DNA from 3 places in the Kitasatospora sp. NPDC002965 genome. Region 3 is predicted to be linked to each of the others. Evidence: riboswitches for the same ligand, from Rfam matches in the RefSeq annotation. Region 3 holds a riboswitch; each other region holds the start of a gene.
What was found. A riboswitch is a leader RNA that binds a small molecule or an ion and turns the genes downstream of it on or off. The one in region 3 is predicted to bind cobalamin.

Region 1 (9,624 bases), on a different contig from region 3:
GCCGGGCTCCTTGCCGGTGACGGCCTTCGTCGTCGCGGCCACCGCGGCGACCTCGTCGGGCGAAGCGGCGAGGCGGGTCGCGACGAGGAGTTCGGGGCGGTGGCCCGCGCGCTCGCGCCACCAGTGCGCGGCGATCCGCCGCAGCCAGGACTGGGCCGGGCCGGAGGCCGTGAGCCGGACGCCGATCACGACCACGGTCTCGGTGCCCGCGTCGGCCAGCCTGGTCAGCTCGGCCGACAGCGAGGGGTCGGCCTGCTGCAGGAACGCGATCGAGGCCCGGTGCGAGGCCGCTGTCCTGAGGAGTTCGTCACGGCGGACGGCTTCCGCGATCGACATGCCGACCAGGAGTACGGCGCTGCGGCGGGCGTCGGCTTCGGGGACCGGGGAGGTCATGGCGTCTTCCTCTCGTGGAGCAGTCCGTTCCACCGGATGTGCGGTCGGTCGTGCCGGGGGTGCCGTTCCACGGTGGCGTCGACGCCGTAGACGCGCGCGATCATGGGCGAGGTGAGCACCTCGGAGCCGCTCCCGTGGGCGACCAGGCGGCCGTCGAGCAGGACGGCGGCCTCGTCGCAGTAGGCGGCGGCGAGTTCGAGGTCGTGCAGGGCCGCCACCGTGGTGATGCCCAGCCCCCGGACGGTGTCGAGGAAGCCGAGTTGGTGGCGCAGGTCGAGGTGGTTGGTGGGCTCGTCGAGCAGCAGCACGCCGGGCTCCTGCACCAGCGCCCGCGCGAGCTGGACCCGCTGCCGCTCGCCACCCGACAGCGTCGGCCAGGAGCGGTCGAGCAGATGGCCGACGTCGGCTGCGGCCACGGCGTCGGCGAACACGGCCCGCTCGTGGGCGTCGGCGGCTGTGTTCGCCGGCACGGGCCAGCGACTGCGGTGCGGGGTGCGGCCGAGCTCGATGACCTGACGGACCGGCAGCGACAGCCGGGTGTCCGCCTGCTGCTCCAGGAAGGCCACCTGTCGGGCCCGTCGGCGGGCCGTGAGCGCGTGGAGGTCCTCGCCGTCCAGGAGGACCCGACCGGCGCTCGGACGGGTCAGTCCGGCGACCGCGCGCAGCAGGGTGGACTTCCCGGCGCCGTTGGGCCCGAGCAGGGCCGTGATCCGGCCGGGGCCGAACGTGAGCGACACCGCGTCCAGCAGGGTGGCTCCGCCGATGCGCACACGAAGTCCCTCCGCGCGCAGTTCGACGGGGTGTGTCACCGTCACCGCCCCCTCCCGTCGGCCCGGCCCTGGCGCCACAGAAGCCAGGCGAAGAAGGGTGCTCCGAGCCCGGCCGTGATGACGCCGACGGGAATCTCCCGGTCGGGGAGGACCGAGCGCGCCAGGATGTCGCTGCCCACCAGGAGCGACGCACCCATCAGCGCCGACACGGGTAGCAGGACGGCGTGGCGCGGGCCGCAGACGAGACGGACCACATGCGGTACGACCAGGCCGAGGAACCCGATGACGCCGGTGTGGGCGACCAGGCACGCGGTCACCAGCGCAGCGACGGCGACGAGGACCCAGCGGGTCCGCTCGACGTGGACGCCGAGGGAGCGGGCGGCGGTCTCGCCGAAGGCGAAGGCGTCCAGGTCGCGGGCCGAGGATGCCAGGACCGTGACCCCGGCCAGCGCGACCGCGGTCAGGAAGACGGCGGTGGGCCACCGCACGCCGGCGACCGAGCCCAGCGTCCACTCCATGACACCGCGCGCCGCGTCGCGGTCCCCGAGGACCATTACGGCGAACGAGGTGTAGGCCCCGCACATCTGCCCGACGGCGATGCCGGCGAGCACGGTCCGGGTGGTCGGCAGCGTCCGGGTGCGCGCACCGGCCAGGGCCAGCACGACGACGGCCGCGAGCAGGGCGCCGGCGAACGCCGCCGTCGCCACCGCGCCCGTTCCCACGGCGCCGGACACGCCGACCCCGAGGACGATCACGGTGACCGCGCCGGCGGCGGCTCCGTCCGAGATCCCGAGCAGGAAGGGGTCGGCCAGGTCGTTCCCGGTCAGTGTCTGCAGCACGGCACCGCAGACCGCGAGACCGGCGCCGGTGGCAGCCGCTCCCAGAACCCGGGGCAGCCGCAACTGCCAGACGATCTGGTCGTCCAGCAGCGTCACGTGCGGGTCGCCCAGCCCGAGACGGCGCACCACGACGTCGATCACCGTCCGGACCGGCTCGTGGTGCGAGCCCACGGCCAGACCGAGGAGCACGGTGGCCAGGAGCAGGGCCGCGGCGACGGCCAGGGCCGCCGCCGTGCGGCCCGGACCGGTGAGCCGCACGGCGGGAGGGGACGTGGCGGTCATGATCCCGGGTGCAGTCGGCCCAGTCCCGCCGACACCCGGGCGGCACCGTCGGCGAGCAGCACACCGGGGGTCGACTCGGAGAACGGCACCACCACGAAGGCCTTGCGCTGCACGGCGGTGAGCTTGCTCAGCACCGGGTCGCCCTGCAGATAGTCGATCTTGGACTGGGCCGTGTCCCAGTCGGCGTCCGCGAGCACGATGGCGTCCGGGTCCGCGGCGACGACCTGCTCCCAGCTCACGTTCTGCCAGGCACCGGGCAGGTCTGCGAAGACGTTGCGGGCCCCCACCGCGTCGAGCACCAGCTGAGGCCCGCCATGGCCGGAGCCGACGAACGGTGCCTTGGTGTCCGAGTCGAACCACAGGACCTTCAGGCCCTTGCCCGCGGCCGTCGCCGTGAACTGGGCCAGCTGCTGCTCCTGCTGCCGCTGGATCGCGGCGGACCGCTCCGTGACGCCGAAGACCCTGGCGACGTCGTTCAGTTCGCCCCACATCGCCTGCCAGGTCGGCGGCGGCACCTGGCTCTTGTCCGAGCAGCCGAACGGGGACAGGTACGACGGGATGCCCTGGCCGCCCAGCTCGTCCCGGGTGCCCGCGACCTTGTCGGTGAACGCGCTGGAGTAGGAGGCGTACAGGAAGTCGGGCCGCGCCGCGAGGAGCTTCTCCTTCGTCGGGTAGTCCTTGGAGAGCACCGGCACGGAGTCGTAGGCCGCCTTCCACTTCTCCGGGACGGCATTGTCGAGATAGGCGGTACCGGCCATGCGGGACTCCAGGCCGAGGGCCAGGGCCACCTCGGTCGCACCCTGATTGAGCGTCACCAGCCGCTCGGGCGGCGCGCCGACCGTCACGGTGGTCCCGCAGTTGTTCACGGTGACCGGCCCGGCACTGCCGGCCGTCGCACTGGGCGCGTCGGGTGCGGGGGCGCCCGCGCAGGCGCCGAGCACACCGGTGAACAGGAAGGCCGCGACCGCGCGGCCGACGCGCACCGGACCTGTGGGACCTGCGGCACCTACGGAACGTATGGAACGGAACGGGTACGGCAGAGCGCTGGGCACGTGTTCTCCAAAACCCTCGTGGAACATGTCGCGCCGTGGCCGGTCTCCTGGCTTCCGCATCGACACGCCGCAGCCGACCTTCCCGGGTGGCTCTTCCAGCCGACCCAGTGGCCCTGACCGCTGGCAGAGCCGGTCAGCGAGGGCCGCGGCACTCCGCGGCAACAGTGGCGAGGGCCGCACCGGACTCAGACCGGTTTCCCGAACACCATGGCCACTGCAAGGTATCAGGCGTGGTCAGGTCGGTGTCGGCCGGTACCTGGGGTGATCGTTCGGATGGTTCGTCGGCGAGCGCGCCCGGGTGGCCGAGAACGGTCGGTCGGCGTCGCCGAGCAGTTTTCGGGGCTCGTGGTCGGCGTCGGCCCCGGCGCCCGGGGGCACTTCCCTTCGTCTCCCACCCGGCCTTCCGGGCCGCCTCCGGGATCGGCCGGCCGGCCGGGGAGTAGATCTTGGTCGCGTCCCGGTTCCCGGCACTGCAGCCACCGGCCGGCGGGGTCGCCGTACCGAGTCTCTTGAGGTTGTCGGTCACCGGCGCGTACGCCGTACCGCCGGTCGACAGGCTCGTGTTCACCGGACCGGTGATCGGGAGGGAGTAGATGATCGGCAGGTCGAGCGACTTCCCGGCCGGGATGATCTGGCAGTAGTCCAGCGTCGTGCTGACCCGGTGGACCGTCGTACCGGGCGCCGGCTTCCACTGGCCACCCTGGACATCGGTCTGCCAGTTGGCGTCTTTGACCAGCGGTGACGTCGAGGCCGGAATGTCGAACGACAGCTTTCGTGTCCTTGCCGCCGCCGAGTCCGGGCCCGGGGCCGGGCCCGGCGGTCGTGGCGGGTGCCACGACCGCCGTGATCGGCCGGGTGCGTCGCAGCCTGGGCCCGGAGCCCTTGCGGTTGCTGTCGCGCGGGTGGGCCGGGGTTCAGCGTCGGCCCAGCACCTCGGCGAGGCGGCTCACCCCGTCCTCGCCGTGGCCGAGGGCGATGGTCCGGCGGACCAGACCCTCGGCCGCGCGCATCACCCCGGACTCGATGCCGTGCGACTCCGCGGTGTGCACGACGTGGGCCATGGTGGAGACCCCCGAGGTGAGCGGGTTGATCGCGCCCGAGTAGCTGCCGCTGTCGAAGTCCTCGGCGAACTCCGCGAACAGCGGCGGCAGGATCGCACCGATCCCCTGGGCGAACGGCGCCAGCTCCCGCCCGCTGATCCCCTCCGCCCTGGCCAGTGCCAGCGCGTGCACGTACCCGGCCATCGTCGTCCAGAAGATGTCCAGCAGCGCGATGTCGAAGCCGGCCGCCCGGCCGATCTCCTCGCCGAGGTGGGTGTGGGTACCGCCGAGCACGGCCAGCACCGGCGCGTACCGCTCGTAGAGGTCGGCCGGCCCGCTGTGGATGAAGACCGCCTCCGGCGTGCCGATGCTCGGGGCCGGCGTCATGATGGCGCCGTCCAGGTACTCGACGCCGTGCTCCGCCGCCCACGCGGCCGTGGACCGGGCCCGGTCCGGCGAGTCGGCGGTCAGGTTGACCACCGCCCGGCCCTTGAGCGCGGCCCCGACCTCCTCACGGTGCAGCACGGCGTCCGAGGCGTCGTAGTTCACCACGCAGATGACCGTGAGCTCGCTCGCCGCCACGGCCTCCTCCGCCGTGGCCGCGCTCACCGCGCCCCGGGCGACCAGCGCGGCGTCCCGCCCGGGGGTGCGGTTCCAGACCGTGGTGCGGACGCCGGCGTCCACGAAGGCACCGGCCAGGGCGCGTCCCATCGGCCCGAGGCCGAGCACGGTGACGGTGGGACGGGTGTGGTTGGTGGGCATACTTCATCTCCTGTAGACATGGTGGTGGACAACGACGACCCCGGGGGGAAGAGATGACGCGCAGCCAGGCCGTGAACCCGAACGTGTGCGGGGTGACCGCCGCGATTGCCGTGATCGACGGCAAGTGGAAGACGTCCCTGCTCTGGCTACTGGAGGCCGGACCGCAGCGCCCCGCCGAAATCCGTCGACGGCTGCCCGGGATCAGCGAGAAGGTCCTCACCCAGGCCCTGCGTGAGATGGAGTCCGACGGCCTGGTGCACCGCGAGGTGCACGACGTCCTTCCGCTGAAGACGGTCTACTCGCTGACCGACTTCGGCCGCCGGCTCTCCGACGCCCTCGGCCCGGTCTCCGACCTGGGCCACGAGCGCCTCGACCGCATGACGGCGGAGCAGGCCGGGCGGGTCGGACAGGTCGGACAGGTCGGACAGGTCGAACTGTCGGCCTCCTGACCTGCTGTCATCTCCTTCCGTCCTCCTGGGGACCAGTCTCGTCGCGCCGCACGTCGTTGCCCAGTACGCACAAAAAGGTGGCTACCGGCCGGGGCCGAGGGGCGGCGGGTTCACATCCGCGGCCCCGGCGGGCCGCCCTCGCCGTCGAGGGAGTTCCTGCCGTACGCGGTGAGGAGGAGGGCCGGGCAAACCGCTCCGGTCGACTGACGACGCCGACGGTCGACGGTCGACGCCGGCGGGGGTGGTGGCCTCACAGCGCGCGGATCTCGCGCCTGGTCAGCGCGTACCCGAACGCGCCCAGGAGGCAGAGCCCGGTCGTCGCGAACACCCCCCGGCTCCCGAACGCCTCCACCGCCGCGCCGGCCGCGATCACCGACAGCGGGAAGACCCCCAGCGCGCAGAAGGTGATGGCCGCCATGACCCGGGCCAGCAGCGCGGGCGGGGTGTTCTTCTGCACGCCGGTGACGACCAGGACGTTGGTCACCGTGCTGGCGCCGCCGGCCACGCAGAGCAGCAGCACCGCGCCGACGAGGCCGGTGAACGGCACCAGGCCGATCGCCGCACCCATCACCAGGCCGGAGAGCATCGCCGTGCGGCCCCGCGAGCGCAACTCCGTGAGACCGGCCGCGAACAGGCCGCCGACCAGGGCGCCGCCGGTGAACGCGGCCAGCAGCATGCCCAGCCCGACGGCACCGGCGGCGAAGCCGTCGGTGGCCAGGGTCGGCAGGGCGACCCTGGTGGCGCCGCCCACGGTCAGGTTCGCGATCACCGTCACCGTCAGTACCGCGCGCAGCAGTGGCGATTCCCGCAGCAGGGCGCGGAAGTTCCTCGGCACGGACGAACGTTCGGAGATCGGTCGGGGCGGTGCGGCGAGGCTGCCGCGACCGATGAGCAGCAGCGTGACGGTCGACACGGCGAAGGTCGCCGCGTCCAGGCCGAGTGCGGCGGCCGGCTCCAGCCAGGCGACCAGGGGGCCGGCCGCCGCCGGACCGAGCAGACCGGCGCCGAAGGTGACCGTGCTGCTGAGTGCGTTGCCCGCGTGGAGGTCCTCGGCGGGCAGCAGGGTCGGGGTGATCGCCCAGGCGGCCGGCAGGAACACCCCGGCCCCGAGGCCGACCAGCAGCGCGAGCCCGCCGATCAGCAGGAACTTCGCCGCCCCGCCGGCGGCGACCGCGCACAGCCCGGCGGTGGCGAGCAGCCGGACGAGGTCGGCGGCCAGCATCACCCGCCAGGCGCCGAACCGGTCGGCGAGTACCCCGCCCAGCGGGGTGGCGGCCAGCCGTCCCGCGCCGTAGGCGGCCACCACCAGGCCCAACTGGCGGGCGCCGCCGGCGAGGGAGTAGACCAGCAGTGGCAGGGCGACCACCTGGAACGCGTTGCCGAACTCCGAGGTGCCCTGCCCGATCACCAGCAGCCGGTAGCCGCGCGAGCGCAGCGGCGCGACGCCGATCCGGGGGCGGAACCGCAACAGCCCCGTCGCACCGCCCGCCCCCGCACCGCCCGTCCCCGCGCCGCCCGCCCCCGTACCGCCCGTCCCCGCGCCGCTAGCCATCGAGCGAGACGGGCAGCGACTCCAGGCCGCGCAGCATGATGGTGTTGCGCCAGGGCAGGGTCTCCTCCGCGGCGGCCAGCTCGATCCGCTCGAAGCGCTCCAGGAGGCCGGTCAGCGCGACCTCGCTCTCCAGCTTGCCGAGGAAGGAACCGAGGCACCGGTGCAGGCCCTGCCCGAAGGCCAGGTGGCCCGGATCGCCCCGGTCGAGGATCAGCCGGTCGGGATCGGTGAAGCGGGCCGGGTCCCGGTTGGCCGCGCCGAGCGAGAGCAGCACCAGCTCGTCCGCCGGGATCTCCACGTCGTCGACCGTCACGTCGGCGTTCGTGAACCGCAGTGTGGCCATGCTCACCGGGGACTCGTAGCGCAGGAACTCGTCGATCGCGACCGGCATCGCCGCCGGGTCGGCGCGCAGACGGGCGAGCTGGTCGGGGTGGTGGAGCAGTGCCAGGGTGGCGGTGCCGAGCAGGTTGACGGTGGTCTCGTGACCGCCGATCAGCAGCAGGAAGACCATCGAGAACACCTCCTGTTCGGTGAGCTCGCCGGCGTCGGACGCCTGCACCAGGTCGGTCAGGATGTCCGTGCGCGGCGCCGCCCGTCGGTCCTTCATCAACTCCCGCAAGTAGTCGTTGAGTTCGGTGGTGGCCTGGTGGAACGACATGTCCCCGCCCTGGGTCAGGATCGCCGTCGACCAGGTGCGGAAGTCCTGCATGTCCTCCGGGGGGAAGCCCAGCAGCTCACAGATGATCATGATCGGCAGCGGGAAGGCGAAGTCCGTCACCAGGTCGGCGGTCTCCCGCCCGCGCAGCCCGTCGAGCAGGCCGTCGGTGATGCGCTCGACCAGCGGTCGCATCTGATCGACGCGCCGGCGGGTGAAGACGCCCTGGATCAGCCGGCGCAGCCGGGTGTGGTCCGGGGGGTCGCTGTTGAGCATGTGGACGACCTCCGAGCCGAGCGTCAGGCCGGAGCCCCGCCCGCTCGCGATCGCCTGGCTGCGGCGGACGTCCTGCCCGAACCGCGGGTCCATCAGCGCGGCCCGGACGTCCTGGTAACGCGTCACCAGGTAGACCGGCAGGCCCTCGCCGAACTCCACGACGGAGACCGCGCCGGCCTCGCGGATCCGGGCGAGCGTGGGGTAGGGGTCGCGGATGAAGGCGGACATCCGTGAGGCGGCGTCGTCGACCGCGGTGGTCATGGATCTCTCCTCGGACTCGAACTCTCGCAACTACACGGTCAGTGACGGGAAGGGCCAGCGGCGGACCCGCATGGGCAGGAACCACGCGCGGCCCGCCTGTTCGGCGATCAGACCGGCCACGGCGAAGTCCTGGTGGACGGCGTCCGGCAGCCGGCCGATCTCGACACCCTCGGCCAGCGCGTCCACCTGTGCCAGGTGGCCCGGCTCGTCGATGGTGAACAGCTCCAGCATCCCGAACCGGCGGTCGCGCACCTCGACGAAGCCGGGCCCGCGCCGGAAGACGCACTTGCTCGGGAAGTACGTGGCGCGCCAGTCGGCGACGACGTCCTCCGGTGCGCCGGTCAACCGCTCGGGCGGGTAGAGGTGGTGGAAGCGGCGCTGCGCCGCGCAGCCGTCCGTGCAGACCGCCTGCCAGAGCACGGCCAACCCCTGTCCGGTCGCCTCGCGCAGCAGCATCAGCGCCCGCGCTGAGGCCGCCGACGCGTCCGCGCAGAGCCGGACCGGCTCGGTCAGCCGCAGGCAGCGGACCCCGGCGCGGTGCAGCTCGGTCACCTCCGCCTGCGCCGGGCCGGACAGGGTGCGGCGACCGAGCGCGAAGCCCGGCAACTCCCTGGCGGCCGGGTCGTAGTCGAGCCAGAGCTCGACCTCCGGGTCGGCGGCGCGCCAGGCGGCGTCGGTCCGTTCAGCCGATCGTGACGGCATCGAGCACCTCCTCGGTACGAGGACGGGCGGCGGCCGGGCCGTGCCGGTGCTGCATCCGCATCAGCACCTGGTTGTCGGACTCGACGGCGACCTGAAGGAAGCTGTCCCCGTCGTGGAACAGCAGGCCCAGCGCGGTGAAGCGCTCCAGCACGGGCTGGACCGCCGCCGCGCCGCCGGGGACCTTGGCGGCCAGCGTGGCGGTCGAGCGGGGCTGGGCCAGCAGCCGGAAGGCGGCGAGCTCCACCGGATCGGTCAGCTCGACCACCCGCCAGTCGTACCCGGGCCGGGTGTTGACGAGCACGATTCGCCCGCCCGCGTCCCGGTAGCTGAGCCGGCTGTCGGGGAACCGCGCGATCCAGGTGTCCACCGCCGCGCTCAGACGCTCCGCGAGGTCGCCGCCGATCCCGCGCGGCGGTGCGGTGAACACGTACGCCAGTTGGGCCAGTTCGCTCTCGGGAAGGCGATAGGTCGCGCGGTACTGGAAGGCCGGCCGGGTGATCGCGAAGCCCAGTTCGGGGCGGTCGAAGTACGGGCTGAACCGCTCGATCGCGATCCGTCCCGCCCCGGTCGGCGGGTCCAGGTGGTGCAGCA
Region 2 (8,945 bases), on a different contig from region 3:
GTGGAGCTGTCGACGAAGAGCGTGCCCGGACGGGCGGCGGGCAGCAACTCCTCGTAGGCGGCCAGGACGTGGCGTCCGGCCGGCAGCATGGTGATCACCACGTCCGCGCCGCCGGCGGCGTCGGCCGCGGACTCCGCCGGCCGGACGCCGGCCGCCTCCGCCTGCCGCAGGGCCTCCGGCACGAGGTCGTAGCCGACGACCCGGTGCCCTGCCCTGGCCAGGTTGGCGGCCATCGGGCCGCCCATGTTGCCGAGTCCGACGAATCCGATGTCGTGGGTCACCAGCGCTCCAGGGGTTTCGTGGTGGCGAGGCCGAGTTCCCGCTCGCCGAGCTGGGCGAAGTAGCGTGCCACGGCGGCGGGGGCGACGGCGTCCAGCGTGGCCGGGCTCCAGCGCGGCGTGCGGTCCTTGTCGATCACCTGGGCACGGATGCCCTCGGCGAGGTCGGGTGTGTCGAGGGCGGCGCAGGAGGTGCGGTACTCCTGGTCGAGGACGGCCTCCAGCGGGCCGAGGGACCGGGCGCGGCGCAGCGCGGCGAGGGTCGCCTTCACCGCGGTGGGCGAGTTGGCGGTGATCCGCTCGGCGGCCTTCCCGGCCTCGGGCTCCCCGCTGTCGCGGAGCCGGCCGAGGATCTCCTCGACGGTGCCCGCCGCGTAGCAGCTGTCGATCCACTCGCGCTGCCGCTCCAGCGGGGCGGGCGGTGCGGGGGCGACGTGCCGGACGAGCGCCTCGTGCACGGGAAGTTCGGCGAGGTCGTCGAGGAGCGCGGGCAGCCGCTCGGTGGGGACGAAGTGGTCGGCCAGGCCGCAGAGCAGGGCGTCGCCTGCGCCCGCCGAGCCCGCGGTGAGGGCGAGGTGGGTGCCCAGCTCGCCGGGGGCCAGCGAGAGCAGGTAGGTGCCGCCGACGTCCGGCACGAAGCCGATGCCGGCCTCCGGCATCGCGACCCGGGTCGTCCCGGTGACGATCCGGACGCTGCCGTGGGCGGACACGCCGACTCCGCCGCCCATCACGATGCCGCTCATGACGGCGACGTACGGCTTCGGGAAGCGGGCGATCCTGGCGTTGAGCCGGTACTCGTCGCGCCAGAACTCCTCGACGGCCGCCGGGTCACCGCCGGTGGCGGCGCGGTGGATGGCGACGATGTCGCCCCCGGCGCAGAAGGCGCGGTCGCCGGCGCCGGTGATGACGACGGTCTCGACCCGGTCGTCGCGCTCCCACGTGTCCAGTGCGGCGTCGATCCGCCGCACCATGGCGTGGGTGAGGGCGTTCAGCGCGGCGGGCCGGTTGAGGACGATCAGGCCGGACCGGCCCTCCCGCTGGACGAGGACCTCGTCGACGGTGCGCCCGGACACGGTGCTGCCGGCCGCGGCGTGCCCGGCTGTGGCGTTACCCGCTGTGGCGTTACCCGCTGCGGTGTTGCCGGCCATCAGGCGGCTCCCGTCAGTCCGCGGGCGACGATGACGCGCATGATCTCGTTGGTCCCTTCCAGGATCTGGTGCACCCGCAGGTCGCGGACGATCTTCTCGATGCCGTACTCGGCGAGGTAGCCGTAGCCGCCGTGCAGTTGGAGTGCGGCGTTGGCGACCTCGAAGCCGGTGTCGGTGGCGTACCGCTTGGCCATCGCGCACAGCTCCGGCGCCCGGGGGTCCCCCCGGTCCAGCGCCGCGGCGGCCCGCCAGAGCAGCGACCTGGCCGCCTCCAGCTCCGTCGCCATGTCGGCCAGCCGGAACTGCAGGGCCTGGGCGTGCAGCAGCCGGGCGCCGAACGCCTCCCGGTCCGAGAGGTAGCGGGTGGCCCGCTCCAACGCGTTCTGCGCGCCGCCGAGCGAGCACGCCGCGATGCCGATCCGGCCCCCGTTCAGCCCGTTCATGGCGATCCGGAAGCCCTCGCCCTCGGCCCCGAGGAGCCGGTCGGCGGGCAGCCGGACGCCGTCCAGGAGCACCTGCCGGGTCGGCTGGGCGTTCCAGCCCATCTTCCGCTCGTTCGGACCGAACGAGACGCCGGGGTCGTCCCGTTCGACGAGGAACGCGGAGATCCCGCCGGCGCCCGGGGCGCCGGTGCGGGCCATCACGACGTAGACCTGCGAGGTTCCGGCGCCGGAGACGAACTGCTTGACGCCGTCGAGGACGTAGTGGTCGCCGTCGCGCCGGGCCCGGGTGGTCAGCGCGGCGGCGTCCGAGCCCGCGCCCGGCTCGGTGAGGCAGTAGCTGGCCAGGGCCTCCGTCGAGCAGAGTCCCGGCAGCAGTCGGGCGCGCTGGCCCGGGCTGCCGTAGCGGTCGATCATCCACGCGACCATGTTGTGGATGGACAGGTACCCGGCGATCGACGGGCAGCCGGTCGCCAGCGCCTCGAAGACGAGCACGCCGTCCTGGCGGCCCAGCCCGGAGCCGCCCGACTCCTCCCGCACGTACACGCCGCCGAGGCCGAGGCCCGCGGCCTTGCGCAGCACGTCGACGGGGAAGTGCTTGGCCTGGTCCCACGCCACGGCGTGCGGGGCGAGGTGCTCGCGGGCGAAGTCGCCGGTGGCCTCGACGATCGCGAGCTGGTCGTCGGTCAGATGCGTGTGCACGGCGCGCCTCAGCCCATCGTCGGGATGGTGAAGCTCGCGCCCTCCTTGACCCCGGAGGGCCAGCGCGAGGTCACGGTCTTGGTGCGGGTGTAGAAGCGGATCGAGTCCGGGCCGTGCTGGTTGAGGTCACCGAAGCCGGACCGCTTCCAGCCGCCGAAGGTGTGGTAGGCGACCGGCACCGGGATCGGCACGTTGACGCCGATCATGCCCGTGTTGACGCGGCGGGTGAAGTCGCGGGCGGTGTCGCCGTCCCGGGTGAAGATCGACACCCCGTTGCCGAACTCGTGCTCGCTCGGCAGGCGCAGCGCCTCGGCGTAGTCCGCCGCGCGGACCACGCACAGGACCGGGCCGAAGATCTCCTCGCGGTAGATCCGCATCGCGGGGGTGACGCGGTCGAAGAGGGTGGCGCCCAGGAAGTAGCCGCCCTCGTACCCCGGCACGGTCAGGTCGCGGCCGTCGACGACCAGTTCGGCGCCCTCCCGGACACCGAGGTCGAGGAAGCCGCGGACCCGGTCCAGCGCGTCGCGGCCGACGAGCGGCCCGAAGTCGGCCTCGGGGTCGTCGGAGGCGCCGACCCTGAGTGCGGCGATCCGCTCGGTGAGCTTGGCGACGAGGGCGTCCGCGGTCTCCTCGCCCACCGACACGGCGACCGAGACGGCCATGCAGCGCTCGCCGGCGGAGCCGTAGCCGGCGCCGATCAGGGCGTCCGCGGCCTGGTCGAGGTCGGCGTCCGGCATCACGATCATGTGGTTCTTGGCGCCGCCGAAGCACTGGGCGCGCTTCCCGTGGGCGGCGGCCGTCGCGTACACGTACTGGGCGATCGGGGTGGAACCCACGAACCCGAGCGCCTGGACCCGGGGGTCCTCCAGCAGCGTGTCCACGGCCTCCTTGCCCCCGTTGACGACGTTCAGGACGCCCGGCGGCAGGCCCGCCTCCAGGAACAGCTCGGCCAGCCGCAGCGGCACCGACGGGTCCCGCTCGGAGGGCTTGAGGATGAAGGCGTTGCCGCAGGCCAGGGCGGGCGCCGCCTTCCACAGCGGGATCATCGCCGGGAAGTTGAACGGGGTGATGCCGGCGACCACTCCGAGCGGCTGGCGCATCGAGTACACGTCGATGCCGGTGCCGGCGCTGTCGGTGAACTCGCCCTTCAGCAGGTGCGGGATGCCCGCCGCGAACTCCACCACCTCCAGCCCGCGCTGGAGGTCACCGTGGGCGTCGGCGACGGTCTTGCCGTGCTCGGCCGAGAGCAGGCGGGCCAGCGGCTCGCGTTCGGCCTCGACGAGCTGGAGGAAGCGCAGCAGCACGCGGGCGCGGCGCTGGGGGTTCCAGGCGGCCCACTCGGACTGGGCGCGCTCGGCGTCGGCGATCGCCGCCTCGGTCTCCGCGCGGCCCGCGAGCGGGACCCGGGCCTGGACCGTGCCGGTGTTCGGGTCGTAGACGTCGCCGAAGTCCCCGGAGGTCCCGGGGACGTGCTTGCCGCCGATGAAGTGGGTGAGTTCACGGACCATCACAGACCTGCTCTCGTCAGGGTGTCGGGAAGATCCGAGGGAAGGGCGCACGACGGACGCCCGCGCCGCGCTCGGGTGAGCGCACGCGTCGGGCCGTCGCCGGGCGCGGCGAGCCGTCAGGGAGACGGGTGTGCCGCAGCCGTCGCAGGATCACCAGGGTCGGGAAGGGCGCGGACCGGTGCCATGCGTGTTTGCTCCATCCTCGTGGACAACACGGAACACCCGCAGTCGGTATCCTGACTCCCGGATCAGCGCGCGTCGCCCGGCCTTCCCGGCTGGCTGCCAGTGGCTGGTACTGCGGCGACGCACTCCCCGGTCACAGTGGCGGGACCGTGCCGGATTCACACCGGCTTCCCTGCACTGCGGGCCTTGTCCACGACCATATAGTTGGACGTCCTAGTAAGTCCAGGGCATCCCTCGCCGCCGCCGTCCGTTCCGCGACCTCCTCCGGCGCGGCGACGTGGTTGTGGTCCGCGTGGAAGAAGTCCCTCACCTCGTCGTGCGGTTGGGCCGGTCGCAGCACCGGACCGGCGCCGGAGTCGCCGAGCTCCGCAACCCTCGTGACGGCCTCGCGGCAGCTGCCGTGCAGGGCGATCCTTCCGCCCGGCGGGGCGTGCCACGGGAGCAGCTCTCTCCGCCGCGGAGCCTCCGCTGAAGGCATCCGCAGGCGGGCAGGGATTCGGCGCCCGGCACCTACCCGCCGCGCCGCGGCGAGGCCCCGGCCGGCTGCGCGCCCCGGCGGCGCAGGGCCGCCTCCACCCGGACGGCGTCCGCCGTGGCCTGCACCTCGTGCACCCGCACCGCCCACGCGCCCTGGGCGGCGGCCAGCACGCCGACGGCCGCCGTGGCGGCGTCGCGCTCCCGCGCGGGGCGGGGCGCTCCGGTGCCGGGATCCGCCAGCAGCTCCCCCAGGAACCGCTTCCGCGAGGCCGCCACCAGGAGCGGGCGGCCCAGCACGCCCCAGGCGTCCAGCGCCGCGAGCAGCGCCCAGTCGTCCTCCCGGCGCTTCGCGAACCCGAGCCCCGGATCCACGATCACACGGGACGGGTCGACGCCGGCCGCCACCACCGCGTCGAGCTGTCGCCCCACCTCACCGATCACCTCGGCGACCACGTCGTCGTAGTGGGCCAGTTCGTCCATCCGCCCGGACTGGCCGCGCCAGTGCATCACCACGAACGGCACACCCGTCCGGGCGACCACCGACGCCATCGCGGGGTCGGCCCGCCCTCCGCTGACGTCGTTGACGAGCCGGGCCCCGGCGTCCACCGCCGCCTCGGCCACGGAGGCCCGCATGGTGTCCACGCTCACCAGCACACCGGCGGCGGAGAGGGCGCGGATCACCGGCAGGACCCGCCGCAGTTCCTCCTCCTCCGGCACCCGCTCGGCGCCGGGCCGGGTCGACTCGCCGCCGACGTCGACCAGGTCCGCCCCGTGCGCGGCCAGCATCAGGCCCCGGTCGACCGCCCGGCCCGGGTCCGACCAGCGCCCCCCGTCCGAGAACGAGTCCGGTGTCACGTTCACGATTCCCATCACCGCACACCGGTCCCATTCGGGTATTCCCGGAAGCCCGTGCGAACGTCTCTCCATGCGCCTATGGTGCCTTTCTGCGAGGCCGCGCCGGACTTGTTCCCGACGGGCCGGGAATCCGCGGGGAACCGTCGGTGGAAAACACCGGAACAGGCCCCTCCGGACGTATGCGTGAGAAATCTCGTATCACAGGGTGGACGGACGCGTGTGCGATCCCACCGCTCTGGATAGCCTCCTCCCATGACACTCGGAATCCCTTCCAGACGAACCGATCACGCGGCATCCGTCCGCGAACTCCTGGCGACCGGGCGGCGTTCCTTCTCCTTCGAGTTCATGCCACCGCGCAGCGCCGCGGCGGAGGCCGGCCTGTGGAACGCGATCCGCAGGCTGGAGGCTCTGGCACCCACCTTCGTGTCGGTGACGTACGGTGCCGGCGGGTCCACCCGGGAGCGCACGGTGAACGTCACCGGGCGGATCGCGCAGGAGACCACCCTGACGCCGACGGCCCACCTGACGGCCGTCGACCACAGCGTCGCGGAGCTGCGGAACATCCTCGGGCACTACGCCGACCAGGGGGTCCGCAACATCCTGGCCCTGCGGGGCGATCCGCCCGGCGACCCGCTCGGCCCCTGGGTCCGCCACCCCGCAGGCGTGGCGTACGCCGCCGACCTGGTGCGGCTGATCAAGGAGTCCGGCGACTTCTGCGTGGGTGTCGCGGCCTTCCCGGAGATGCACCCCCGCTCCCCGGACTGGGATTCCGAGATCCGTTTCTTCATCGAGAAATGCCGAGCCGGCGCCGACTACGCGATCACCCAGATGTTCTTCGACGTGGAGAATTACCTGAGATTCCGGGACCGCCTCCTGAAGGCCGGATGCTCCGTTCCGATCATTCCGGAGATCATGCCGGTGACCACCATCCGGTCACTCGAACGCATTCCCACCCTCAGCACCGCGGCCATTCCGGCGCATCTCGCCGAGCGGATGCTCGGCGAGCGGCACGATCCCGCCGCGGTGCGCGCCGTCGGAATCGAGTACGCCACCGAAATGTGCCGCAGTCTCCTGGCCGAGGGCGCCCCCGGCCTGCATTTCATGACCATGAACTTCTCCACGGTCACGACGGAGATCTACCAGAACCTCGGCCTGCCCGAATCCGGCTGAGGGACACCGCCGGGGGCGGGCGCGGCCGGAGTGCCGCGCCCGCCCCGGGCCTCCCCGCCCGGCTCAGCCGGCCAGGTCGTCCCGCAGGCGACGGGCGGCGGTGACGAGGCTCTCCAGCGAGGCCCGGGTCTCGGTCCAACCGCGGGTCTTCAGTCCGCAGTCGGGGTTGACCCAGAGCCGCTCGGCCGGAATCGCCGCGAGCCCGGCACGCAGCAGTTCCACCGCCTCGTCGGCGCTCGGCACACGCGGGGAGTGGATGTCCCACACGCCCGGCCCGACCTCGCGCGGGTAGCCGGCCGCGGCCAGCTCACCGGCGACCTCCATGTGCGAACGGGCCGCCTCCAGCGAGATCACGTCGGCGTCCAGCTCGTCGATGGCCGTCATGATCGCGCCGAACTCGGCGTAGCACATGTGGGTGTGGATCTGGGTGTCGACCCGCACGCCCGAGGTCGCGAGGCGGAAGGCGACCGTGGCCCAGTCCAGGTAGGCCGGGCGGTCGGCGGAGCGCAGCGGGAGCGTCTCGCGCAGCGCCGGTTCGTCGACCTGCACGACGACCGCGCCGGCGGCCTCCAGGTCGGTGACCTCGTCGCGCAGGGCGAGGGCGACCTGGAAGGCCGTGTCGGCGAGCGGCTGGTCGTCCCGGACGAAGGACCAGGCGAGCATGGTGACCGGCCCGGTGAGCATGCCCTTCACCGGACGGTCCGTCAGGTCCTGCGCGTAGCGGAACCAGTCGACGGTCATCGGGTGCGGGCGCGAGATGTCACCGGCCAGCACCGGCGGGCGGACGTACCGGGTGCCGTAGGACTGCACCCAGCCGTGCCGGGTGGCGAGGTAGCCGGTGAGCTGCTCGGCGAAGTACTGGACCATGTCGTTGCGCTCGGGCTCGCCGTGCACCAGGACGTCCAGGCCGGCCTTCTCCTGGAAGGCGATCACCTCCCGCACCTCGGTCCGGATGCGCTCCCGGTACGCGGCCGGGTCGATCCGCCCGGCGGTGAGGTCGGCCCGGGCCACCCGCAGTTCGGAGGTCTGCGGGAACGACCCGATCGTGGTGGTCGGCAGCAGCGGCAGGCCGAGGCGGGTGCGCTGGGCCTCGGCGCGCTCCGGGTAGGCCTGGGCCCGGCGGGCGTCCGCCTCGGTGACGGCCGCGGTGCGGGCCCGCACGGCGGGGTCACGGGTGATCGGGGAGTTGGCGCGGGACGCCAGGTCGGCGCGGTTGGCGGCGAGTTCGGCGGTGATCGCGCCGGTGCCCTCGCGCAGGCCGCGGGCGAGCAGGGCGACCTCGTTGGCCTTCTGCCGCGCGAAGGCGAGCCACCGGGCGATCTGCGGGTCGAGGTCGCGCTCGGCGGCGGAGTCCAGCGGGACGTGCAGCAGCGAGCACGACGCGGCCACGTCGACGGTGCCGGCCAGCCCGAGCAGGGTGGCCAGGGTGGAGAGCGACCTCTCCAGGTCGTTGATCCAGATGTTTCGGCCGTCCACCACACCGGCGACCAGCCGCTTGCCGGGCAGGCCGCCCGCGGCGGCCAGGTCGCCCAGGTTGGCGGCGGCCGGGCCGGTGAAGTCCAGGGCGAGGCCGTCGATCGGGGCCCTGGCCAGCACGGGCAGGGCGGCGCCCAGGCGGTCGAAGTAGCTCGCGACCAGCAGCTTGGGCCGGTCGGTGAGAGCACCGAGGTCGCGGTAGGCGCGCGCGGTGGCGTTCAGTTCCGCGGGGGTGCGGTCCTGGACGAGCGCCGGCTCGTCCAGCTGGACCCAGGCGGCGCCGGCCTCGTGCAGGTCGGCGAGGAGGGCGGCGTAGACGGGCAGCAGCCGGTCGAGCAGGGTGAGCGGCTGGAAGTCCTCGGGGACGCCCGGGGCGGGCTTGGCGAGGAGCAGGTACGTGACCGGGCCGACCAGCACCGGACGGGCACTGTGGCCGAGGTCCAGGGCCTCGCGCAACTCCGCGACCGCCTTGGCGGAGTTCGCGGTGAAGACGGTGTCGGGGCCGAGTTCGGGCACCAGGTAGTGGTAGTTGGTGTCGAACCACTTGGTCATCTCCAGCGGCGCGACGTCCTGGGTGCCGCGCGCCATGGCGAAGTAGCCGTCCAGCGGGTCGGCCTCGACCGCCGCCCGGTGACGCGGCGGGATCGCGCCGACGGCGACCGTGGTGTCCAGCACGTGGTCGTAGAGCGAGAAGTCGCCGGTGGGCAC
Region 3 (9,624 bases):
GAGGTCTGTGCTGGGGAGGGATTCGGCGGTTCGAGGGACGCTCCGCGGTCGGCATCCAACAGGTTCTGAGGTTGCCGTCGCTGCGATGTGTCCCGATCGCCATGTAGAGGTTCGCAAACCTCGGGCCCGGATACAACCCCCTTCAGGAAGGAATTTTTGATTCTTCGGTGTCGCCTAGCTCACAGCCAGTACTTCTATGGAGTGAAGGGGGCTTGTGCGTTCGAGAAGAAGGGCGAAGCCCCCTTCCAGTCACACAATCACACGCAGTGCCCGCCGTACGCCTGTGAAACTGACGCGACTCCTGGATCCAAGGTGATCCCCGTCGACCTGGAATGGGGCCGGTTCCTCTGAAACCAAGGTGAAGTGCCGGACGTCGTGATAGGTGACGACGTGCTTCCCGGAGGGGCCGGGCGGCGGGGTGTCATCGCTCGAAGGCCCGTGCGACCGCAGGATCTGACGGACCGTTCGAGCCGTACCGAACGCCGTCATCCGGGTGATGCCGAAGACGTCGAGGTCCGCGTCGAAGGAGGCGAGCGGTGAGGGATAGACCGGGCGGTTGCCCAGGAACGTCCACGGCGAGGTGTTGCTGACTATCGCCAGCGCCAGGCCCGGAACCGGTGCGCGGCCCGCCAGTTCCAGCGTGACCGGGCCCGATCTGCGCTGCTCACGCTGGGTGACGAAGTGCCGGAGCGCCTGGGTGACGTAGAGCGCGTGCGTGGACTTGCGCCCCGCCCGGCGCTGCTCCTCCACCCGGCCGACCACGCCGGCGTCGAAGCCGAGGCCCGCGGTGAACGTGAACCAGCGGTCCGGCAGGCCCTCGGTCATCGCCTTGCCCAGCCCGATCGGCCGCTCGCTGCGGCTCTCCAGGGCGGCCAGCAGCGCACCGGTCGCCTCGACCGGGTCGTTGGGCAGGCCCAGGGCGCGCGCGAACACGTTGGTCGAGCCGCCGGGCACCACGGCCAGCCGGGGGACCTTCTCGCCCGGGCCGTGCGAGAGCAGTCCGTTGACCACCTCGTTGACGGTGCCGTCCCCGCCGAGCGCCACCACCAGGTCGACCGCGCCGTCGTCCACCGCCTCGCGGGCCAGGTCACGTGCGTGGCCGCGGTACTCGGTCTGCGCCACCTCCAGCTTGAGGTCGCTGCGCAGGGCGTGGATCAGGACATCCCTGGTGCGGCCACTGGTGGTGGTCGCTTTCGGATTGACGACCAGGAGAGCGCGCATGTGCTCAGCCTACGGGTCGGTACGGACCGGTCGGCGGCTACCCTGCTGGAGTGACCGCAGAATCCACCGCACCCGTCCCCGCGCCCGGCTCCGCGCGGCCCACGGCGCTCACCCTGGGCGCCGCCATCACCGCACTGGAGGGCGCCGCGCTGGCCGTCGTCGGCGTCTGGGACATGGTCGCCGCGCTGTCCGGCGAGTCCAAGCAGCTCGCCCTGAACGAGTTCGGCGGCCTGGTGATCGTGCTGCTCGGCGTCCTGCCGCTGCTGGCCGCCCGGGCGCTGCTCAAGGGCCGCCGCTGGGGCCGCAGCCCGGCCGTGCTGACCAACTCGATCTGCCTGCCGGTGGCGTACTACATGTGGCAGAGCGGCGGCCCGATGGCCGCCGTGGCGCTGGCCGTCGCCGCGATCGGCCTGACCGGCATCGGCGCGCTGCTCAGCCCGAAGGCGACGGAGGCCCTCTACGCTCCGCACGAGGGCTGAGCACAGAGGGCCGAAGGCCCGGTGGCCGCCCGACGGGCGGCCACCGGTGGGGCGTGCCGGGCACGCCCTACTCCTCCACCAGCAGCTTCTCCCGCAGCTGGGCGAGGGTCCGGGCGAGCAGCCGGGAGACGTGCATCTGGGAGATGCCCACCTCGGCGGCGATCTGCGACTGGGTCATGTTCCGGAAGAACCGCAGCACCAGGATCTTCTGCTCCCGGGGCGGCAGTTGGGCCAGCAGCGGCTTGAGCGACTCGCGGTACTCGACGCCCTCCAGGGCCTCGTCGGTGGTGCCCAGGGTGTCCGCGACGGCCGGCGACTCGTCGTCGCTGTCCGGCACGTCCAGCGAGAGCGTGGAGTACGCGTTGGCGGACTCCAGACCCTCCAGCACGTCCTCCTCGGAGATCCCCAGGTGCTCGGCCAGCTCGTGCACCGTGGGGGAGCGGCCGTGCCGCTGGGAGAGCTCGCTGGTCGCCGTGGTCAGCGAGAGCCGCAGCTCCTGGAGCCGGCGCGGTACCCGGACCGCCCAGCCCTTGTCGCGGAAGTGCCGCTTGATCTCGCCGACGATCGTCGGCGTCGCGTAGGTGGAGAACTCGACCCCGCGCTCGTGGTCGAAGCGGTCCACCGACTTGATCAGGCCGATGGTGGCGACCTGGGTCAGGTCGTCCAGCGGCTCGCCGCGGTTGCGGAACCGCCGGGCCAGGTGCTCGACCAGCGGGATGTGCATGCGCACCAGCTGGTTGCGCAGCTCGACGCGCTCCGAGGAGCCGTCGGGCAGCGCGGACAGCCGGACGAACAGCGCCCGGGCCGCTTCGCGGTCCGGTGCACCGCTGCGGTGCGGGGTCTGGGCGGGCACCGCGGCGCGCAGCGCCTCGGCAGCCTGCTCGGCCGTGTCGGCCGCCGTGGCCGCCTCGTCCGGGAGGTCCGCGGCCTGCGGCTCGGGCGTGGGCGACGGATCGGGCGTCGGCTCGGTCGGCTGGCTCATCCGCTGGGCGTCCTTCGGGTGCGCTTCGTCGTTGGCGGCGAGGCCGGGCATGCTCGCCTGGGTCGGTACGGCAGGGCCCGCCGTCGCGAGGCCGGTACGGTCCAGATCACTCACGGCCATTCCCCCGTTCCGTTCCGGGAGCGCCGGGGCCGCCGGCCCCGGTTCGTCTCGATGGTCGTACCGCCCGGTGGGGGCGGTACGGGGAGCCGTCCGCCGGCCCGGGTGGGTACCGGGCGGACGGCTCTCGGTCGGTGCTGCCGCGATCTCTCGCGGCGGCACTAGTGGGTGGCGGGGCCGCCACGCTTCTTGTGCAGGCTGATCGACACGGTGTTGTCCTCGGCGACCGTGGACTCCACCTCGCCGGCCAGTGCCGAGAGCACCGTCCAGGCGAAGGTGTCCCGCTCGGGGGCCCGGCCGTCGGTGGTCGGCGCCGAGACGATCACCTTCAGCGAGTCGCCGACCAGTCGGAACTCGCAGGAGAGGACCGAACCGGGGACGGCCTGCTGGAGCAGGATGGCGCACGCCTCGTCGACCGCGATGCGCAGGTCCTCGATCTCGTCCAGCGTGAAGTCCAGCCGGGCCGCGAGGCCCGCCGTGGCTGTTCGCAGGACCGAGAGGTAGGCGCCCGCAGCGGGCAGCCGGACCTCCACGAAGTCCTGCACTCCGGGCTCGCCGTCGATCTGGGACACCCTCACCTCCTGGGTGACGCGCTGTGCTTCCGGGCCGGTGGCCGCGGCACTGTCTGTTGCTTGGCTCAACTGCTTCGCCCCAACTGTCCAGAGGGGTGGTGCGGTACGTACCGGTCATACCCCTCAAGGAGTGGCCGGACGCCGCGCGTCCGTCCGAGACGTTACCGCTTTCCTGACCCGGTACGGGAGTCACTCATGGTAAGGCATCGCGACGCAGGGTGGCAGTGGTCGGACGCGGGCCTTGTGTGCCGTCCGTGCGCGCCCCCGCGCGCCGGTTTCAGCGGGTGCCGGCGGCGGCGAGCGCGTCGCCGGTGAGCCGGTAGACGGTCCAGCCGTCCATCGGCACCGCGCCGAGCGCCTTGTAGAAGTCGATCGAGGGCTCGTTCCAGTCCAGCACCGACCACTCCACCCGGGAGTAGCCGCGCTCGACGGCGATCCGCGCCAGTTCCAGCAGCAGCGCCTTGCCGTGGCCGCCGCCGCGGGCCTCCGGGCGGACGTAGAGGTCCTCCAGGTAGACGCCGTGGGTGCCGCGCCAGGTCGAGAAGTTGCGGAACCAGAGCGCGAAGCCGACCGGCTCGCCGGTGGTGTCGTCCTCGGCGATCAGGCCGAACACGGCCGGCTCGGCGCCGAACAGCGCGTCGTGCAGCTGGTCGTCGGTGGCCACGGCCTCGTCGGGGGCCTTCTCGTACGTCGCGAGCTCGTGGATCAGGGTGCGGATGAGCGGAACGTCGGTGGCGACGGCGGTGCGGATCATGGCACGAGCCTACTGGGCCGGTTCGTTCTCGTCCCAGGCCTGGACCGAGGTCTGGTCGACGATCCGCCCGTCGCGCAGGTCCGCGACCGAGCTGACCAGCACCCGGACGCCGTCCGGGTAGCGGCAGGACTCCAGGAAGGCGAGGCGGTCGTCCTGGAGCACCACCTGTTCCAGCCGGTGGGTGGTCTGCCGGCCGTAGAGGTCGTCCAGCAGGGCGCCGATCTCGTCCCGGCCGTGCATGACCAGGGGGTGGCTGGGCTGGGTGGTGCGGTCGACCACGCGGACCTCGGCGTCGTCCGCGTAGAGCGCCAGCAGGGCCGCGGCGTCGGCGTGTTCGATGCCCTGGCGAAGGGCTCCGGTGTCGAAGGCGGGCGGTGCGGCCATGGCGGTCATGTGCTCGCTCCTGCGGTCGGTTCCGTCGGCTCGTACCTTCGAGCGTACGCCCGGCGGAACCGGCCGCGGGGGCGGTGGTTCAGCGGGCCGGCACGGTCCGCAGGTAGGCCGCCAGCGCGGTGATCGCGGCCGGGTTGCGCGGGCTCTCCACCAGGTCGACGTAGTCCAGGACGAAGATCCGGTCGTTGCGGACGGCGGAGACGCCGGCCAGCGGCGGGAAGGTCTTCAGGAACTTCCGCTTGGCCTCGGCGTCCGGGGTGCCGTAGTTGTTGATCACGATCACCTCGGGGTCGCGCTGGACCACGCTCTCCCAGCCCACCGTGGTCCAGGAGTCGGCGACGTCGCCCATCACGTTCCGGCCGCCGGCCTTGGAGATGATCTCCTCCGGCGCCGCGAACTTCCCCGAGGTGAACGGCTTGTCCTCGCCGCTGTCGTAGAGGAACACGCCGGGGCGGTACGCCGGCTCCGGCACGGCGGCCACCTGGGTCCTGAACTCGGCGATCAGCTTGTCGGCCCGGTCCCGCACGTCGAAGATCTCGCCCAGGTTGGCGAGGTCCGTGTAGAGCGCGTCCAGCGGGGCCATCACGCCGCGCTCCGGGCCCTTGCCGCTGCGGCAGGACTCGCTGAGCACGTAGGAGGCGACACCCAGGTCGGCCAGGGCCTGCGGGGTGACGCCGCTCGCGTCGTCGAAGCCGTAGTGCCAGCCGGCGAAGACCAGGTCGGCCTTGGCCTCCAGCGCGATCTCCTTGGTGATCTGCTTCTTGGAGAGCCAGGTGGTCCGCTGGTAGCCGTCCTTCCAGGCGACCTTCTCGACGTCGCCCTTGTCGTCCGGCATGACGTAGCCGGCCATCCGGTCCTCCAGCCCGAGCGCGAGCATCAGCTCGGTGATGCCGACGTCGTTGGTCACCGTCCGTGCCGGCTTCTGCCGGAAGGTGAGCTCGGTGCCGCAGTTGCGGACGGTCACCGGGTAGTGGGCGGAGGCGGTGGCGCCGTCACCGCTCGGGGCTATCTCGGCGCCGCAGCCGGTGAGGGCGAGGGCGAGCAGGGCGGCGGCGGCAACGGCTTTGGTACGCATGGCGGTTCCTTGCTGGATCAACGGGGGGTCACTTGGCGAGTCGGTCGAAGAGCAGCTGGACGGCGCCGGTCCCCGGGTGCCGGACGGGCGTCGCGCGGACCCCGAACACCTCGGCGAGCAGGCCGGGTTCGAGCACCTCGGCGGGCGGTCCGGAGGCGACGATCCGCCCGGCCGCGACCACGTACAGCAGGTCGCAGTGGCCGGCCGCCAGGTTGAGGTCGTGCAGCGCGGTGAGTACCGTCGGCCCGGCCTCCCGGACCAGCGCCAGCACCTCCAACTGGTGCGCGATGTCGAGGTGGTTGGTGGGCTCGTCGAGCACCAGCACCTTCGGTTCCTGGACCAGCGCGCGGGCGATCAGCACCCGCTGCTTCTCGCCGCCGGACAGGCTCAGGAAGCCCCGTTCGGCGAGGTGGGCCGCACCCACCCGGCGCAGCGCCGCGGCGCACCGCTCGCCGTCGCCGGCGGCGGGCCCGGCGGCCGGGCCGCGCCGGTGCGGCAGCCGGCCCATGGCGACCACCTCGGCCACGGTGAAGTCGAACTCGGCGGAGTGCTCCTGGGGCAGCGCGGCGACCCGCCGGGCGGCCTCGCGCGCGGTGAGCGCGTGCAGTTCCTCGCCGCCCAGCCGGACGGCCCCGGCGGCGGGCCGCAGCGCCCGGTAGACGCAGCGCAGCAGCGTGGACTTGCCGCTGCCGTTCGGTCCGACCAGGCCGACCACCTGCCCGGCGGCGGCGGTCAGGGTGACGTCGTGGACCAGCCGGAGGCCGGCCAGCTCGACCGAGACGCGGTCGACGGCGAGGTCCAGGGCGGGGTCCGCGGTGAGGTCGGGGACGGTCGTGCGGACGGCCCTCATCGGCCACCTCCGAAGGAGTAGCCGCGGCGGCGCATCAGCAGCAGGAAGCAGGGCACCCCGAGGGCCGCGGTGACCACCCCGACCGGAAGTTCGGCCGGGGCCAGCAGGGTGCGCGAGACGATGTCCACCCAGACCAGCAGCAGGGCCCCGGCGAGCGGCGCGATCAGCAGCACCCGGCGGTGGCCGGCGCCGACCAGCATCCGCACCACGTGCGGGACCATCAGCCCGACGAAGCCGATCGCGCCGCTGACCGCGACGACCGTGCCGGTGACGGCGGCGGTCACGACGAACAGTTCGCGGCGCAGCCGGTCCGGGTCGACTCCGAGCGAGGCGGCCGTCTCGTCGCCCATGGCGAGCGCGTCCAGCCGCCCGGCGGAGCAGATCAGGTGGGTCAGTCCGGCGAGCACGGTGACGGCGGCGATCGGCACCGAGCCCCAGGTGGCCCCGCCGAGGCTGCCGAGCAGCCACATCATGGCGGAGCGGGCGGCCTCGCCGCGGGCGGCGGCGAACACCATCAGCGCCGTGACGGCGGAGAAGCCGTAGGACATCGCGGTGCCGGTCAGCACCAGGCGCAGCGGGGTGAGGCCGTAGGCGGTACGGGCCGTCAGGTAGACGAGCACCATGGCGAGCAGGGCCGCGCCGAAGGCGGAGACGGAGAGCGCCCAGACGCCGAGCGAGGCGAAGGCGCCCAGCATGAGCACGGCGTTGGCGCCGACCGAGGCGCCGGAGGAGATGCCGAGCACGAAGGGGTCGGCCAGCGCGTTGCGGACCATCGCCTGGACCGCGACCCCGGTGGCGGCCAGTCCGGCGCCGACCACGGCGGCGAGGACGGCACGCGGCAGCCGGATCTCCCAGACGATCGCGTAGGCGGCGGCCTCGTCGGCCTCCAGCCGGCCGCCGGTCAGGCCGGCGCCGAGCAGTCGCAGCACCCGGGCCCAGCCGAGTCCGGAGGAGCCCACCGCCACGGCGCAGACCAGCGAGAGCAGCAGGGCCGCGGCCAGGCCGGCGGCCAGCGGCGCGGTGGGTGTCCGGCGTGTCCCGGGCGCGGGCGGCGCGGCGGCCGGTATCGGGGGTGCGGTGGCGGTGGTGCTCACAAGCGGCGCGCCTTCGCCTCGGGCCGGGGCGGCGCGGGGCGGCACGTCCGGGCGGAGGGTACGCCGGGGCGGCATCCCCTCGCAGTCCACGGCGAGTTGTCGGGAGGTCGGCGCCCCGGGGCGGTCGGACTCACGGTGCGGGGCACCGTTCACCGTTGCGGGTCAGCGCCGGATTCGCACCGGCTTCCCCTCGGGACGCCCAGGCAGCATAACAAGCGCTCCGGTCAGGTAACCCTTACCGGGCCGGGTGCGGACGCGGACCGCCCGGGCAGGTCGCGGACGCGGGCCTGGGCGGCGGCGGGGCCCGACCCGCGGAGAACGCACGGCCGCCCCCGTCCGGCGGTGCGGACGGGGGCGGCCGAGGGGTGCTGACCGGGGGTCAGCCCTGCTTGGTCTCCCAGAAGATCTTGTCGACCTCGGCGATCAGGTCGAGCAGCGCCTGGCCGGTGGCCGGGTCGGTCGACGCCTTGGCGGCCGAGGCGGCCTTCAGGGTGTCGTTGATCAGCTGGTGCAGCTGCGGGTACTTCTCGAAGTGCGGGGCCTTGAAGTAGTCGCTCCAGAGCACCGAGATGTGGTGCTTGACGGCCTCCGCGCGCTGCTCCTTGATGATGACGGCGCGAGCGCGGAAGTGCGCGTCCTCGTTGGCCTGGTACTTCTCCTGGGTGGCCTTCACCGACTCGGCCTCGATCCGCGCCTGGGCGGGGTCGTACACGCCGCAGGGCAGGTCGCAGTGGGCGTGCGCGGTGGCACGCGGTGCAAACAGACGAGAGAACATGGGAGTCCTTCCTTAGATCGTCTTCCCGCGGCCGAGATTACCCCGCCGGTCGCGGGGTTTCGCGATCGGGCGGCGGGCCTAGGGCAAAAGGCCGAGCCGGAACCCGGCCAATCCGGACACCGGCGGGTGACGGTCCGTACGGCAGACTTGGGAGCCGAGGACGCGGGCGCGAGCCGGGAGGACGAGTCGTGGCACGGAGCGCGGAACCGGAGGACGGCGCCCCGGGGGGCGGCGCGCCGTTCGGGCTGATCGACGTGGCGGGCGACTCGATGGTGCCGACGCTGCGGGAGGGGGACCAGCTGCTGGTCCGGTACGGGGCACGGATCAGGCCGGGCGCGGTGGTGGTGTTCCGTCACCCGTTCCAGCAGGACCTGTTGGTGGTCAAACGGGCCGACGCCCGGCGCCCCACGGGCTGGTGGCTGCTCTCCGACAACCGGCCGGTCGACAGCGACAGCCGCAGCTACGGCGCGGTCCCGGACGAGCTGGTGCTCGGCCGGGTGCTGCTGCGGCTGCGCCCGCGCCCGGCCTGGCTGGCCCCCGGCCGCGGGCTGGAGCGCCTGCTGCTCTCCACCCCGCTGGCCCGGATCCCCGGCCTGGCCCGGCGCTGCGGCGTCTGGGTCCGCCCGGAGGAGATCCGGGGGAGCCGGGCGTAGGTCCGGGCCCTCAGCCCTGGCCGGCGGTGGCGGCCTCCTGGGCCTCCAGCCGCTTGCGGGCCCGGTAGGCGGCGACGTTGGCGCGGGTCGCGCAGCGGTCGGAGCAGTACCGCCGGGACCGGTTGGTCGAGGTGTCCAGGTAGGAGTTGCGGCAGGGTGCGGCCTGGCAGATGCCGAGCCGGTCGGCGCCCGTCTCGGTCAGGTGGACGGCCAGGCCCATGCAGGCGACGGCGCTGAAGTGCGCGGTGGCGGTGGGGGAGTTGTCGGCGAGGTGCAGGTGCCAGCGGGGCCGGCCGGCGGCGTCCAGGTAGTCGTGGCCGGAGACCAGCGGGCTGACCGGGAACTCCATGAGCAGGCTGTTCAGCAGGTCGACGCTGCGGAACTCGTCGCCCTCGGCGGCGGCCTCGAAGACTCCGCGCAGCCGGGTGCGGACGGCCCGCAGCCGGGGCAGGTCGGATTCGTCGGCGAGGTCGCGGGCCCGGGACGAGTCCGAGAACAGTCCGCGCACCGCATCCACCGAGGTCAGCGAGTCGGTGCCGCGCTCGGGCTCCTCGGTGTTCACCAGCCGGACGGCCAGATCGGCGTACGAGGCGAGCTCCACGGGGGTCCTTCCAGGGGTTGGTAACGGGCTGACTGCGTCCAGCCTATTACCTGTGCGG

Region 1: another riboswitch for cobalamin. It lies ahead of ABZY91_RS06990 (ABC transporter substrate-binding protein); the one in region 3 lies ahead of ABZY91_RS03075 (iron ABC transporter permease).
Region 2: another riboswitch for cobalamin. It lies ahead of ABZY91_RS35970 (CoA-acylating methylmalonate-semialdehyde dehydrogenase); the one in region 3 lies ahead of ABZY91_RS03075 (iron ABC transporter permease).

Annotation. Positions count from the first base shown of each region.
Region 1 is NZ_JBEXNT010000010.1:78,727-88,350, reverse strand. Features, by position in the region: gene ABZY91_RS07005 ((2Fe-2S) ferredoxin domain-containing protein) at 1-393, opposite strand, end outside; gene ABZY91_RS07000 (ABC transporter ATP-binding protein) at 390-1,208, opposite strand; gene ABZY91_RS06995 (iron chelate uptake ABC transporter family permease subunit) at 1,205-2,284, opposite strand; gene ABZY91_RS06990 (ABC transporter substrate-binding protein) at 2,281-3,267, opposite strand; cobalamin riboswitch at 3,356-3,561, opposite strand; partial or broken gene ABZY91_RS06985 (hypothetical protein) at 3,905-4,072, opposite strand; gene ABZY91_RS06980 (NAD(P)-binding domain-containing protein) at 4,251-5,138, opposite strand; gene ABZY91_RS06975 (helix-turn-helix domain-containing protein) at 5,192-5,587, shown strand; gene ABZY91_RS06970 (MFS transporter) at 5,838-7,139, opposite strand; gene ABZY91_RS06965 (cytochrome P450) at 7,132-8,331, opposite strand; gene ABZY91_RS06960 (DUF5825 family protein) at 8,362-9,033, opposite strand; gene ABZY91_RS06955 (RiPP maturation radical SAM C-methyltransferase) at 9,014-9,624, opposite strand, start outside.
Region 2 is NZ_JBEXNT010000148.1:12,724-21,668, reverse strand. Features, by position in the region: gene mmsB (3-hydroxyisobutyrate dehydrogenase) at 1-281, opposite strand, end outside; gene ABZY91_RS35980 (enoyl-CoA hydratase/isomerase family protein) at 278-1,426, opposite strand; gene ABZY91_RS35975 (acyl-CoA dehydrogenase family protein) at 1,426-2,568, opposite strand; gene ABZY91_RS35970 (CoA-acylating methylmalonate-semialdehyde dehydrogenase) at 2,577-4,076, opposite strand; cobalamin riboswitch at 4,285-4,475, opposite strand; gene folP (dihydropteroate synthase) at 4,770-5,606, opposite strand; gene metF (methylenetetrahydrofolate reductase [NAD(P)H]) at 5,844-6,761, shown strand; gene metE (5-methyltetrahydropteroyltriglutamate--homocysteine S-methyltransferase) at 6,825-8,945, opposite strand, start outside.
Region 3 is NZ_JBEXNT010000004.1:52,230-61,853, reverse strand. Features, by position in the region: gene ABZY91_RS03115 (diacylglycerol kinase family protein) at 250-1,221, opposite strand; gene ABZY91_RS03110 (hypothetical protein) at 1,272-1,700, shown strand; gene ABZY91_RS03105 (RNA polymerase sigma factor SigF) at 1,768-2,796, opposite strand; gene ABZY91_RS03100 (anti-sigma regulatory factor) at 2,961-3,371, opposite strand; gene ABZY91_RS03095 (GNAT family N-acetyltransferase) at 3,649-4,125, opposite strand; gene ABZY91_RS03090 (nuclear transport factor 2 family protein) at 4,135-4,518, opposite strand; gene ABZY91_RS03085 (ABC transporter substrate-binding protein) at 4,598-5,593, opposite strand; gene ABZY91_RS03080 (ABC transporter ATP-binding protein) at 5,622-6,395, opposite strand; gene ABZY91_RS03075 (iron ABC transporter permease) at 6,440-7,537, opposite strand; cobalamin riboswitch at 7,639-7,775, opposite strand; gene sodN (superoxide dismutase, Ni) at 7,917-8,312, opposite strand; gene sodX (nickel-type superoxide dismutase maturation protease) at 8,501-8,965, shown strand; gene ABZY91_RS03060 (CGNR zinc finger domain-containing protein) at 8,976-9,566, opposite strand.